Regions from separate parts of the Leifsonia sp. 2MCAF36 genome, predicted to be linked through region 2. Evidence: predicted binding sites of a transcription regulator. Region 2 holds the regulator's gene; the other holds the start of a gene.
The links. Region 2 encodes HspR, which represses chaperone genes until heat shock. Its sites were predicted from a motif close to AAGTTGAGTCNNNNNGACTCAACTT; they were not measured.
Positions count from the first base shown of each region.

Region 1 (7,247 bases), on a different contig from region 2:
AAGCCGGCGCCGGAGAGGACCGCCCCGATGCCGTCGTACGGCATCGTCGGGTCGGCGGGAATCGGATCCCTGAGGCGCAGGGCCAGCAGCAGGATGGCGACGATGATGATCGCCTGGAACACGAAGGCAGCACGCCAGCTGATCGCGGTGCAGATCCATCCGCCGATCAGCGGACCGGTCGCGGCCCCCACACCTCCCGCGGCGCTGACGATCCCGAAGGAGCGGGCGCGCGAACGGAGATCTTTCCAATAGAGCGTCACCAGGATGTACACCGGTGGGATCAGAAGTGCAGTGCCCGCTCCCTCCAGGATCGAGTTCCCGAGGATCAGCAGCCCCAGCCCAGGAGCCAACGCGCTCAGGACGGCGCCGACCCCGTAGATCCCCAGCCCCAGCAGGAAGCACACCTTGCGGCCGAGAAGGTCCGTGAGCTTGCCGAACGGCACCATGAGTGCCGCCATGGTCAGCAGGAACAGCGTGATCGACAGCTGGATGCCCGGCACGGTCGTGCCCAGATCTTCGCTCATGTCGTTGAGCATCACGTTCATGTTGGAGCCGGCGAACGAGCAGATGAACTGCGCGAGGGCGAGCGGCGCCAGCACCCACCCCGTCACGGCGCCCCCGGTAGCGGACATCCGGATTCCTCCCGTCGGCTGCATGATGCCTCCGCGTTGCCGGCCTCGGCTAGACCGCAGATCGCGGTCGCCCCTCTGGTACGGGCAACGGCCCCTTCCCGCCCGGATGTCCGCGGCGTTAGCATGCGCGCGAGCAGGGGCGGCGGGACGGAAGGGGCGGACATGGCTGCGGAATCGCACGGGGGCTCCCGCTTCCCGGGAATCGACGAGCACGGCATGATCGGGGACCTGCAGACGGTCGCCCTGGTCTCCACGGCGGGGAGCATCGACTGGTTCTGCGCGCCGCGGTTCGACTCGCCGTCGGTGTTCGCCGCTCTGCTGGACCCCGAGAAGGGCGGCTACTTCCGCATCCACGCGCCGGGCGACGGGATGCGCGTCAAGCAGATGTACTTTCCACAGACGGCGGTCCTCATCACGCGGTTCATGTCCGCGGACGGTGTCGGCGAAGTCATCGACTTCATGCCCGTCGCCGCCGAACCGAAGGTCCCGACCGCCAGCCGGACCATTGTGCGCGTCGTCCGGGTCGTCCGCGGCGAGGTGACGTTCCGGGTGGAGTGCCGGCCACGGTTCGACTACGGTCGCCGCACCCACACCGCGACCGCCACCGCCCACGGCGTCCGCTTCGACGACGGCGAGAACAGCGCGGCGCTGCTCGGAGTCGGCCCGGACGATCTCGACGGCGGCGACCTCGACGGCGATCTCGGCGGCAGTGCCCTCGACGGCGACGACGTCGACGTGACGATCACGCTCACCGCGGGGCAACGCCGGCTGTTCGCCTTCGAGACCGAGCCTGCCGCCGATCCGCGCGGGCTCGGAGCCGCCAGGGGTACCCGGCTGTTCCGCGACACCGTCGACTTCTGGCGCGACTGGCTCTCCCGCAGCACCTTCACGGGACGCTGGCGGGAGGAGGTGGAGCGCTCAGCGATGGTGCTGAAGCTGCTGCAGTATGCACCCACCGGGGCGCTGGTGGCCGCGCCGACGGCCGCGCTGCCGGAGCAGCTCGGCGGCGTTCGCAACTGGGACTACCGCTACACGTGGATTCGGGATGCCTCCTTCTCGGTCTTCTCCCTGCTCGCGCTCGGCTACACCGACGAAGCGATCGCGTTCGAGCTGTGGGTCGGCGATCGGGTGATCGAACAGGTCGGCGACTCGTCCGGGCCGCTGAAGATCATGTACCGGATCGACGGATCATCCGACCTGGAGGAGCTCACCCTGGACCACTTCGAGGGCTACGCCGGCTCGCGACCCGTCCACGTCGGGAACGGGGCGGCGGACCAGCTGCAGCTCGACATCTACGGGGAGGCGTTGGAGGCGCTCGCCGTCGGCGAGCAGTTCCGCCCGATCGGCAACCCGGGGTGGGCGAAGCTGCGCGGCATCCTGGACTGGCTGGCCGACAACTGGGATCAGCCCGACGAAGGGGTGTGGGAGACCCGCGGCGGCAGGAAGGACTTCACCTACGGCCGAATCATGTGCTGGGTCGCCTTCGACCGGGGCATCCGCATCGCGCGCGACCGCGGCCTCCCCGCGCCGCTGGAACGGTGGACGGCCGAACGGGACGCCATCTACGAGCAGGTGTTCACGCGCTGCTGGAACCCCGAGCGGAAGGCCTTCACGCAGTACCCGGGCACCGATGTCGTGGATGCGATCACTCTGCTGATGCCGCGGGTCGGGATGATCGCGCCGCAGGACCCGATGTGGCTGTCGACGCTCGACGCGATCGGGGAGGAGCTGGTGACCGACAGCCTGGTGTACCGCTACAACCCGGCGGCCTCGCCGGACGGCCTGCCCGGCGAGGAGGGCACCTTCTCGCTCTGCTCCTTCTTCTACGTGATGGCGCTCACCGACGCTGGGCGGCTGGAGGAGGCGCAGTACGCGTTCGAGAAGATGCTGACCTACGGCAACCATGTGGGCCTGTACGCGGAGGAGATCGACCCGTCGGGTCTGCAGCTCGGCAACTTCCCGCAGGCCTTCACCCACCTGGCGCTGATCCGTGCAGCGATCGAGCTGGACGCCGCCCTGGAGAGTGCGGCGACGCGGCGCCGATGGACCTGAACGAGCCGGGAAACCCTCCGGGCGACCGCGATCCGTCCGTCCGGAGGGGGTTGTGGCGGCACTGGGGGTCTCCGGCCGCGATCTACGGGACGATCGTCTATGCAAGCGTCGTGGCGGCGGCTTCGGGCGCCGACGACGACCAGGAGTCGGCCGTGCGCCTGCTCGTCTTCAGCCTGGTGAGCATCGTCGTCTTCTGGCTCGCGCACGTCTATTCGACCGCGCTCGGATTCCAGGCAGATGAGGCCAGCGTCAGGGGCCGCGTGCGGGACTCGATCCGCCACGCGCTCAGCGAGTCCGGTGGGATGCTGGAGGCGGCCATCGTGCCCAGCATCCCTCTGCTGCTGGCAGCCATCGGGGCACTGCCCCCCGACTTCGGTGTCGCCCTGGCGCTCTGGCTGGCCGTGCTGATGCTCGCCATCCTCGGGTTCTCGGCGTTCCGGCGTCGCGGCCGCTCCGTGCTGGTCTGCCTGGTCGGGGCGGTCGTCACGGGATCGTTCGGGATCGTCGTCATCCTGCTGAAGAGCGCGCTGCAGCACTGAGTGCGCGCGTCACCGAGTGCGAGCCTCAGCGGTCGGCGACCTCCGCCAGCAGCGCGCCGAGCTCGGCGGGGCGGGTGAACATCGGCCAGTGTCCGGTCGGCAGCTCGACCACGTCGAGGCGCTCCAGGCGCCCGACCTCCGCCAGCACCGGCGAGCCGCCGTCGACCCAGGAGCGGAGGTCCGCCGGCGTGAACTCGCACGCGACGATCGTGGCCGGGACGGCTCGACGTCGTGCGTCGTCCGTGAGCTCGATCGGGGTGGTGGGGATCGCTCCCGGCTCAGGGACGGCCGTGCGGCGGAACTCCTCCCGCTGCGCGTCGGTGAGGTCGACCAGGTCGGCGTCTTCGAAGTCCTCCCAGTCGAGCAGGTCGATCTCGCCGTCGACGGGCGTCAGGTCCGAGGCGATGACGCCGCCGGGCCCGAGCGGCCAGGAGTCGACGTAGACCGTCCGCGAGACCCGGTCCGGACGCAGTCCCGTCGCGGCGTAGGCCAGCGGACCGCCGCCCGAGTGCCCGACGAGCACCACATCCCGTGCGCCGGCGTCGCCGACCGCGTCGATCTGACGGACGATCGCATCCACCTGGTCCGGCACCGTGATGCGGCCGCGATCGGTCTCTCCCGACTCCAGGCCGGGCAGCGTGAGCGGATGCGCATGGTGCCCCGACCGCTCGATGACGGGCGCCACCTCCCGCCAGGCGTCGGCGCCGAGCCAGAATCCGGGAACGAGGATGATCTCCATGCGCCGACGGTAGCGCAGAGGTCCGACATCCCGCGCTACAGCAGCGCCAGCTTGCCGACGATGCGGTCGACCCGGTTGCGCGGACCGACGATGCTGACCGCGTAGTAGGGGAGTTCGCCGGAGCGGGACCCGGTCACCCCCTGCAGGTACTCGTCGTAGACGCGGGTCAGCTGTGCGGCAGCCGGCATATCGGCGACGAAGACGTCCTCTGCGGTCCCCGCCTTCACCCGGATCGCCGCCAGCTGCGTGCCGGAGGCCCGCAGAACCGAGCATCCCGCCCAGGGCAGCCCGGGATGCGCGCTCCCGTCGGCGTCCACCGCGTCCGGGCCGAGAAGTCCGTCCACACGAGCTGCAGTGGCCGCCGCCGCGCAGATGGCCGCATTGGCGGCGATGCCCGCAGGCAGCGACTCGTCCACCACGACCACCCATTCAGCCGGGCCGACCGCGTCGGCGCGCCCGTGTCCACCTCGTGGGGAAGGAAGCCGACGGAGTTCGTCATAGCATATGTCCTTTCGTTCGGCTCGATCGGCCTGAATCTACAGACAACGCTCGTCTGATGCTGACGATCCGAATTTCGTTCGGCGACCGCGGTATTCTGCACGACATGGACGAACTTGATCGGGCGATCCTGCGAGAACTCCAGTCGGATGCGCGGCGCAGCAACCGAGACATCGCCGCCGCCGTCGGGGTCTCACCGAGCACCGCGCTGGAGCGCACCAGGGCGCTGCGGCGACGCGGAATCATCCGCGGCGCCGTGCTCGACGTGGACCTGGCGGCGATCGGCCGCCCGGTTCAGGCGCTCATCGCCGTGCGCATCCGGCCGCCGTCGCGTCCGGTGATCGAGGGATTCCGGGACTGGGTGGCGGCGCTGCCCGAGACGCTCGGCGTGTTCGTCACGAGCGGGAACGAGGACTTCATCGTCCACGTCGCGGTCGCCGACAACGAGAGCCTGTACGCCTTCGTGATCGACCGGCTCACCCAGCGCCGGGAGATCGCCGACGTCCGGACGTCCGTCGTCTACGAGCACCTGCGCAACGGGAGCCTGGAGCCGCTGAACTGATCCGTGGGGCGGGGCTACCATGTGCCGCACCGCATCCTTCTGAGAGGAATCACGCATGCCCGCACTGACCGACACGTTCACGCTCTCCAACGGCGTCACCATCCCCAAGATCGGGTTCGGCACCTGGCAGATCCCCGACGGCCCGGAGACCTACGACTCGGTCCGCACCGCTCTGGACGCCGGCTACCGGCACATCGACACGGCTCGCGCGTACGGCAACGAGGCGAGCGTGGGACGCGCGGTGCGCGACAGCGGCATCCCGCGCGACGAGATCTTCATCACCACCAAGTGCCCCGCCGAGGTGAAGGATGCGGAGGGCGCGCGTCACGCGTTCGACCGGTCGACGGAGCTGCTCGATTTGGGCGCGATCGACCTGTACCTCATCCACGCGCCGTGGCCGTGGAACGCGATCGGCAGCGACCATCGCGCAGGCAACATCGAGGTCTGGAAGGTGTTCGAGGAGGTCTATGAGGAGGGACGGACCCGATCGATCGGCGTCAGCAACTTCACGGTCGCCGACCTGGATTCGCTGATCGACGCGACGGAGGTTGTCCCGCACGCCGACCAGATCCGGTGGTTCGTGGGGAACACGCAGCCGGAGACCACGGCCTACTGCCAGGAGCACGACATCCTCGTCGAGGGCTACTCGCCGCTGGCGACCGGGCGCCTGCTCGACAACGCGGACATCGCAGACATCGCGGAGAAGTACGGGAAGTCGGTGGCACAGGTGAGCATCCGCTACCTGCTGCAGAAGGACATCCTGCCCCTGCCGAAGTCGACGACCCCGAGCCGCATCGTCGAGAACGCCGACGTCGACTTCGAGCTGTCGGCCGAGGACGTCGCGGCGCTCGACGCTCTTCACGCGGGCGAGTGACGTCCTGAGGGGCCCTTCCGTCGGAGATCCGCCGGCCAAAGAAGGAGATTCGGCGGCCTGAGCCGTCGAATCTCCTTCTCACCGCGGTGCGTCGGAGATTTCGAGGTCCTTCTCCGCCGTTAGCAGCCACCGGCAAGATCCGCCGAAAATCGTCGCCCGAGAGCCAGGAATAAAGGCCCCCCTCCTGCGTTGGACTTGAGTGCACAAGGCTCAACTTTCAGAAACAGGAGAACACGTGCCTGAGAACTTCACTCCCGACGGTGACGGCAACAACTCGTTCGACGAGTTCCTTGCGCGGTACCTCGCGGGTGAGCGTGCGCGCAACGCACGCTCGATCGACATCAGCCGCTTCCTCAGCCGGCGCACCCAGGAGATCCTCGCCGAGGCGGGGCGCTTCGCGCTGGAGCACGGCCATAACGAGCTGGACGCTCTGCACGTCCTCCGCGTGATGGCCGAGCAGGAGCCGGCCGCCGACGCCATGCGCCGCATCGGCGTCGACCCATCGCGCGTCGCGCAGGCCGCCGAGTCGCGCCTACCCGCCTCCAGCGACGTCATCCGTGCGGACGGCGCCTCCATCACCGGTGCGCTGCAGCGCGCACTCTTCCACGCGTACCAGGTCGCCCAGGCGTCCGGCTCCACGTACATCGACCCCGAGCACGTCTTCTTCGCGCTCGTCATCGGTCGTGACGCCCCGGCCGGCCGGGTGCTGCAGGCCGCCGGTGTGACCCCGGAGGCGCTGACCGAGTCCATGGGCGACCGTGCGACGGTGGATGCGAGCGGCGCGGGCGACCGTGCCACCTCCCAGGAGGCCTCGCAGACCCCCATGCTGGACCAGTTCGGCACCGACCTGACCGCGCTCGCACGCGACGGCAAGCTCGACCCGGTCATCGGCCGGCTGGACGAGATCGAGCAGGCGGTCGAGATCCTCTCTCGCCGCACCAAGAACAACCCGGTGCTGGTCGGCGAGGCCGGCGTCGGCAAGACGGCGATCGTCGAGGGCCTGGCCCGCGCCATCGTCGCGGGAGACGTGCCGGAGCAGCTGCAGGAGAAGCGGGTCGTCTCGCTCGACCTGGCCGCGATGGTCGCGGGTACCCGCTACCGCGGCGACTTCGAGGAGCGCCTCACCACCCTGATGGACGAGATCAGCGCGGGAACCGACGAGCTGATCGTGTTCATCGACGAGTTGCACACCGTGGTGGGTGCCGGAGGCTCCGGCGAGTCCGGCGGCATGGACGCCGGCAACATCCTCAAGCCGCGTCTGGCACGCGGCGACCTGCACCTGATCGGTGCGACCACGCTGAAGGAGTACCGCCGCATCGAGAAGGACCCGGCGCTGGAGCGCCGCTTCCAG
Region 1 covers NZ_JBFRGV010000014.1:35,554-42,800, forward strand. Annotated here, with positions in the region: gene AB4079_RS18160 (MFS transporter) at 1-632, opposite strand, end outside; gene AB4079_RS18165 (glycoside hydrolase family 15 protein) at 795-2,684, shown strand; gene AB4079_RS18170 (hypothetical protein) at 2,675-3,223, shown strand; gene AB4079_RS18175 (alpha/beta fold hydrolase) at 3,249-3,962, opposite strand; gene AB4079_RS18180 (DUF2000 domain-containing protein) at 3,998-4,381, opposite strand; gene AB4079_RS18185 (Lrp/AsnC family transcriptional regulator) at 4,567-5,022, shown strand; gene AB4079_RS18190 (aldo/keto reductase) at 5,078-5,896, shown strand; gene AB4079_RS18195 (ATP-dependent Clp protease ATP-binding subunit) at 6,132-7,247, shown strand, end outside.
Region 1: the regulator HspR is predicted to act here: its motif matches at 6,089-6,113, upstream of AB4079_RS18195 (ATP-dependent Clp protease ATP-binding subunit).

Region 2 (7,247 bases):
CCGCCGCGGCGCCACGCTGCGGCGCACCCGCCCCACCCTCGACGACTGACCGCCTCTCCGCCTCCCCGCCTCCCTGCCCCGGCTTGTGCCGAGATTTGCCCCAAGTGTGCCGAAAGAGCGCCGGAAAACGCACATGTGGGGCAAATCTGCGCCCTCGGGGTGGTGAGGGGGCGGGGTCAGCGCGCGACGGTCGCGCGGGACGCGACGAAGGCGTCCACACAGCGGCGGATTTCCTCCTCCGTGTGCGCCGCGGACAGCTGCACGCGGATGCGCGCGCGGCCCTTCGGCACGACGGGGTACGAGAACGCGGTGACGTAGACGCCCTGGCGCTGCATCTCGTCGGCGATGCGGCCGGTGAGCGCCGCATCCCCGAACATCACCGGGACGATGGGATGCGCTCCCGGCAGCAGGTCGAAGCCCGCCTCGGTCATCAGCCGGCGGAACAGCTCGGCGTTGGCGATCAGCTGCGCGCGCAGGTGGTCGGACTGCTCCAGCAGGTCCAGCGCGGCAAGCGTCCCGGCGACGATGGACGGCGCGAGGGTGTTCGAGAAGAGGTACGGACGCGCGCGCTGCCGCAGGAGGTCCACGATCTCGCGGCGGCTGGAGACGTAGCCGCCGGAGGCTCCGCCGAGCGCCTTGCCGAACGTCCCTGTGTAGATGTCGACCCGGTCGGAGACGCCGCAGAACTCAGGTGTCCCCCGACCGTGCTCGCCCACGAAGCCGACAGCGTGCGAGTCGTCGACGAAGACCAGTGCGCCGAACTCGTCGGCCAGGTCGCAGATCTCCGCCAGGGGGGCGATGTAGCCGTCCATCGAGAACACGCCGTCGGTGACGATCACCGTGAACCGGGCGCCCGCATCCCGTGCCGCTTGCAGCTGTGCGCGCAGGTCGGCCATGTCGCGGTTCTTGTAGCGGAAGCGCTGCGCCTTCGAGAGGCGGATGCCGTCGATGATCGAGGCGTGGTTCAGTTCGTCGGAGATGATGGCGTCCTCGGCCGCGAACAGCGTCTCGAACACGCCCCCGTTGGCGTCGAAGCATGAGGAGAAGAGGATGGTCGCCTCTGTGCCGAGGAACCCCGACACGCGGCGCTCCAGCTCGAGGTGCTGCTCCTGGGTGCCGCAGATGAAGCGCACGCTGGCCATCCCGTAGCCCCAGACGTCGAGCGCCGACTTCGCGGCGTCGCGCAGGGCCGGGTGGTCCGCCAGCCCCAGGTAGTTGTTGGCGCAGAAGTTCAGCACCTGCTGCCCGTCTGCGGTGATCAGCGCCGACTGCGGGCCGTGGATGCTGCGTTCCCGCTTGGTGAGCCCGGCCTCGTCGATCTCCTGCAGCTGCGTGGCGATGTGTTCGCGGAAACTCCCGTACACGTTCAGACCTCCGTCCAATCGAGGATGACCTTGCCCCCGCCCGCAGCGGCCGCGGCCGCGAAGCCTCTCTCCCAGTCGCGCGCGGGGAAGCGGTCGGACACGATCGACGCGATCGCGTCGTGCAGGGTGGCCGAGGTCTGCAGCATCGCGCCCATGGCGTTCCACGTCTCGAACATCTCCCGGCCGTAGATGCCTTTCAGCGTCAGCATGTGCGTGACGACGATGCCCCAGTCCACGGCGATGGGCTGCGACGGAAGGCCGAGCATCGCGATGCGGCCGCCGTGGTTCATGTTCTCGATCATCGACGGCAGCGCCGTCGGTGCGCCGCTCATCTCGAAGCCGACGTCGAAGCCCTCGCGCATCCCGAGTGCCCTCTGCGCCTCGTGGATGTCGTGCTGCGAGACGTCGACGGTGAAGTCGGCGCCCATCCCCTTCGCCAGCTCCAGGCGCTGCGCGCTCACGTCGGTGCCAACGATGAAGCGCGCGCCGACGTGACGGGCGACGGCGATCGCCATCAGGCCGATCGGGCCGCATCCGGTGACCAGCACATCCTCACCGACGACGGGAAAAGCGAGGGCGGTGTGGACGGCGTTGCCGAGCGGGTCGAACAGCGCGCCGACCTCCGGCTCGATCGCGCTGTGATGGACCCAGACGTTCGTGGCCGGAAGGACGAGCTGCTCGGCGAACGCGCCGTCGCGCTGCACGCCGACACCCCGGGTGCGGATGCACATCTGGCGGCGGCCCGCGCGGCAGTTGCGGCAGGTGCCGCAGACGATGTGCCCCTCGCCCGAGACCAGGTCGCCGACCTCGACGTCGTGAACCAGCGGCCCGACCTCGACGACCTCGCCGAAGAACTCATGGCCGGGGACGAGCGGGGCCTTCACGGCCGACGCCGCCCAGTCATCCCAGCGCAGGATGTGCAGGTCGGTGCCGCAGATGCCGGTGCGCAGAACGCGGATCCGGACATCCTCTGGGCCCATCTCGGGCTCTGGGACGTCGACCAGTTCGAGACCCGGTGCGGCCTCGCTCTTGAACAGGGCTCTCATCGTCGCTTCCTCGTGGGAGTCGGTGTGCTTCATCGCAGGACGGGCGGTTCGCCTTGTGGGCGGTCCGACCGAGATAGAGCCTAGACCAGCGGCCGTGCCGCGGGCGCTAGAGTGCACGCATGAAGCGCGCGCTGATCGTGATCGACCTGCAGAACGAGTACGTCACCGGCAACCTGCAGATCTGCTTCCCGGACCTGACGACCTCCATCCCGAACATCGAGGTGGCATGGGATGCGGCCGACGACCACGAAGTCCCGGTCGTCGTGGTGCAGCACATCGAAGAGGAGGGCGCACCCGTCTTCGCGCGCGGCTCGGAGGGTGCGGCGCTGCACCCGTCGATCGCCGACCGGACGCCCGCGCACGTTGTGACCAAGGGGAGCGTCTCGGCCTTCCCGGGCACGAACCTCGAGTCGTGGCTGCGGGACGAGGGTGTGGACACGGTCACGATCGCCGGGTACATGACGCAGCACTGCTGCGCGGGGACGGCACGGGATGCGGCCGAGCTCGGGTTCACGGTCGAGTTCCTCTCCGACGCGACCGGGACGCTCGACCTCGTCAACGAGGCCGGCGCGATCTCGGCGGACGCGCTCCACCGCAGCGTGCTCGTCACCATGCAGTCGGAGTTCGCCGCGGTGGCGACGACGGAGGAGTGGACGCTGGCGGTCGAGGCCGGCGAGACGCTGCCGGTGTCGAACCTCTGGGAGAGCACCCGCCACGCGCGGCTGCCGGGGAAGCACGCCGAGCTGCACAAGCTGATGCGCGACGTCCGCGCGGGCATCGACCGCGAGATCGCGGAGGGCGAGGCGCACAGCATCCAGAACACGCTCTACGTCGGCCAGGGCGTCTCGTCGCTCTGAGCGTCGTGGATGGGCATCGTCGCTGAGCGTCGTCGCTGAGCGTCGTCGCTGAGCGTCGTCGCTGAGCGTCGTCGCTGAGCGTCGTCGCTGAGCGTCGTCGCTGAGCGTCGTCGCTGAGCGGGCGCACCTGAACGCGCCCACAGCATCGGACCTCGCTGGCTGAGAGCCGGCTTGGAGCTGTCCCCCGCGCGGTGAATGCCGCGTGAACCTTGGTCGAGCAGTTCGGCGCGCGCATCGCGGTGGCAGCGCAGGGCCATCAGGATCGAGCCGGGTTGACGCACCCCCGGTCGGGGGTGGACCCCCTCGAAAGGAATGCTGATGCTCTCCACCAGACGGACGGCCGGTTCCCGCGTCCTCGTCGTCGGCGCCGCGCTCGCCGGCGGCGCCCTCCTCGCCGGCGTCGTCGCCGCACCCTCCCTCGCCGACGAAGGCGACAGGGAGGGCGGGCACGGCGCGACGGCCAAGCACGTCCTCCTCCTCTCGGTCGACGGTCTGCACCAGAAGGACGTGGACGCGTACGTCCGCGCCAACCCGAAGTCGGCGATGGCGGCCCTGGCGAACCGCGGGACGGACTACACCAACGCCGTCACGCCCGTCCCCTCCGACTCGTTCCCGGGGATGGTCGCTCAGGTCACCGGAGGCAACCCCGGCACGACCGGCGTCTACTACGACGACACCTACAACCGGGCGCTGCTCCCCGCGGGTACCACCGACTGCGCGGCCGCGAAGCCCGGCGCCGAGGTGGCCTTCACCGAGGCAGCCGACAAGAACCAGGACAGCATCGACGCCGGCCAGGGGCTCTCGGGCCTCCCATCGAGCATCCTCTCGATGACCGGCGCGCCCGCGAGCCTCCTGAACCCGGCGGCCCTGCCGGTCGATCCCGCCACCTGCAAGCCGGTGTACCCGCACCAGTATCTGAAGGTGAACACGGTGTTCGAGGTCGCCAAGCAGGCCGGCATGCGGACGGCGTGGAGCGACAAGCACCCGGCCTACGAGATCCTGAACGGCCCGTCGGGCGCTGGCATCGACGACCTCTTCACGCCCGAGATCAACAGCATCGCCGGTGCGCAGTTCAGCGGGGACTGGACCAAGGACAACGCCGCAACGCAGCAGTACGACGGCTACAAGGTCACGGCGGTGCTCAACGAGATCGACGGCAAGGACCACTCCGGCGCGAACGCTGAGCCGGTTCCGGCGATCTTCGGGATGAACTTCCAGTCGGTGTCGACCGCGCAGAAGCTCCCGACGTCCGACGGCCTGACCGGCGGGTACCTCGCCGATGGGAAGACGCCCGGCCCGCTGCTGGCCAAGGCCCTCGGCTTCGTCGACACCTCGCTCGCGAAGTTCACTGCCGAGCTGAAGAAGACCGGACACGACCGGGACACGACGATCATCCTGTCGGCGAAGCACGGACAGTCGCCCACCGACCCCGCCGCGCTGAAGCGCATCGACGACGGCCCGATCATCGACGGCCTGAACGCAGCGTGGACGGCCGCCCATCCGGGTTCCGGCGCGCTCGTCGCCTTCTCGACCGATGACGACATCATGCAGCTGTGGCTGAGCCAGCACACGCAGGCGGCCGCGGACTTCGCCAAGAACTACCTGGCGACGCACACCGGATCCGGCACGACCTACAGCACGGCTCCGATCACCGTCGGGTCCTCCGGCTTGACCGACATCTACGCGGGGGCCGCGGTCGCGAAGTACTTCGGGACGTCGGCGTCGGACTCGCGCATCCCGGACATCCTGGGCATCGCACAGACCGGCGTGGTGTACACCGGCGGGACGTCGAAGATCGCCGAGCACGGTGGCGCCTCGGCGGACGACCGTGATGTGCCGATCGTCGTCGCGACGCCGGATGCGCGCCGCGCGAAGCGGATCGGCGCACCGGTCGAGACGACGCAGATCGCGCCGACCATCCTCAGCCAGCTCGGCCTCGACCCGCGGGCCCCGCAGGCGGTCCGGATCGAGGGGACGAAATCGCTCCCGTCGGAGCGCTGACCCACCGCGACCCCGTCGCGAGGGTCGCATCCCTCGCGAGGTGCTCGTAGTCGTGGACGACATGCCGTGTCGGTGCGCAACTGCGAGCACTTCGCGTCGTCGAGTCGTGAGTGGGCGCTCCTATTCGCGACGGGTGGTGACATGATGTCGCAATCGGAGGGATGCGGGACGGCGAGGTGCTCGTAGTCGTCGCCGACACGCCGTGTCGGTGCGCGACTGCGAGCACTTCGTGGTTCTAGTCGTGAGTAGGCGCTCCTATTCGCGACGAGTGGTGACATGATGTCGCAATCGGAGGGATGCAGGACCCCCGGCGCCGCGCGAGGTGACCGAGCGCGGGACGCGCGGAGCGCGGCGCGCGGGACGCGGGGACGCGGGCCGCGGCGCGGTCAGCGCTCGAGCGGGCGCCAGACGACGAGCTGGTTGCTGCGGCGGATGCGGGTGCCCGCACGCATCGAGACGACCTCGCCCTCCGAGCCGGCCGCGAAGACGCGGCGGCCCGGCCTGTTGAGGAGTTCGTCGGCGAGCGCCGACTCCAGCTCGCGCACCCGGCCGCGGAGCTCGCCCACCTGGTCTTCGAGTTCCAGGATGCGGCGGATGCCCTCCAGGCTCACGCCCTCGGAACCGAGGCGGGCGATCTCCTGAAGCTTGGCGACGTCGCGCATCGAGTAGCGGCGTGACTTGCCGGCGGTTCGGTTGGGGCTGACGAGTCCGAGCCGGTCGTACTGGCGGAGCGTCTGCGGGTGCATGCCCGCGAGCTCCGCCGCGATCGAGATCACGAAGACCTGGCTGTTCTCGTCCATCGTCAGCTCCGGGCCTTGGCCAGGATGTCGTCCCGCGGGTTCTCGTCGGGCAGCTTGGCGGCGAACGCCTCCAGCGCATCCTTCGCCTCGGCGGAGAGGTGCGACGGGACCGCCACCTGGACGACCGCGAGCAGGTCGCCGGTGCCTTTGCCGGTCTCGACGCCGCGACCCTTCACGCGCAGCACGCGTCCGCTCGGGGTGCCGGGGGCGACGCGCAGCTTGACCGGGTCGCCGCCGAGCGTGGGCACCTCGATGGTCGCGCCGAGCGCTGCCTCCGCAAAGGTCACCGGCACGTTGACGCGCAGGTTCAGGCCGTCCCGCTCGAACACGGGGTGCTTGCGCACGGCCACGGTGAGGACGATGTCGCCGGCTTCGCCGCCGTCGGGACTCGGCTGGCCCTTGCCGCGCAGCTTGATCTTCTGGCCGTCGGCGACCCCTGCGGGGATCTTCACCTTGATCGGTTTGCCGTCGGCCGCCTGCAGCGTGATGGTCTCACCGCGAGTGGCGGTCACGAAGTCGATGGTGGTGTGGGCGGTCACGTCACGACCGCGGGTCGGTCCGCCGTAGCCGCGGTAGCCTCCCGTCGTGGTGCCGAACCGGCCATTGCCGAAGAGTCCGCCGAAGACGTCGTCGAAGCCGCCGCCTCCCTGCTGGAAGGCCCCTCCGTTAGTGAAGTACTGACTCTGCTGCTGGCCGCCCTGGCCGAACATCCCGCCGAAGACGTCGTCGAAACCGCCCTGACCGCCCGAGCCGGGCGCGGTGAACCGTGCGCCGGTCCCCATCGCGCGGATCTGGTCGTACTCCTTGCGCTCCTCGGGGTCATTGAGCACCGAGTAGGCCTCGCTGATCTCCTTGAACTTCGCCTCTGCGGCGGCGTCGCCCGGGTTCGAGTCGGGGTGGTACTTGCGCGCAAGCTTGCGGTACGTCTTCTTGAGGTCGGCCTCGCTGACGTCCTTGGAGACGCCGAGCACCTTGTAGAAGTCCTTGTCGAACCAGTCCTGGCTAGCCACGGGCGCCTCCTCTCACGTCGTTGACGGTGGTGGATGAAGTCTGCATGTTTTGCACGTGCACCGCGACCGGAGCGGCGGGACCGATGTCCCGCCGCTCCGCCGTGCGCTGCTGCCGGGTCAGGCCGGCACCGCGACGACGACCTTCGCCACCCGCACAGTGGTGGAGCCC
Region 2 covers NZ_JBFRGV010000007.1:151,538-158,784, reverse strand. Annotated here, with positions in the region: gene AB4079_RS12875 (alpha/beta hydrolase) at 1-49, shown strand, start outside; gene AB4079_RS12870 (glycine C-acetyltransferase) at 177-1,364, opposite strand; gene tdh (L-threonine 3-dehydrogenase) at 1,367-2,410, opposite strand; gene AB4079_RS12860 (cysteine hydrolase family protein) at 2,530-3,267, shown strand; gene AB4079_RS12855 (alkaline phosphatase family protein) at 3,586-5,268, shown strand; gene AB4079_RS12850 (heat shock protein transcriptional repressor HspR) at 5,655-6,068, opposite strand; gene AB4079_RS12845 (DnaJ C-terminal domain-containing protein) at 6,071-7,078, opposite strand; gene AB4079_RS12840 (nucleotide exchange factor GrpE) at 7,196-7,247, opposite strand, start outside.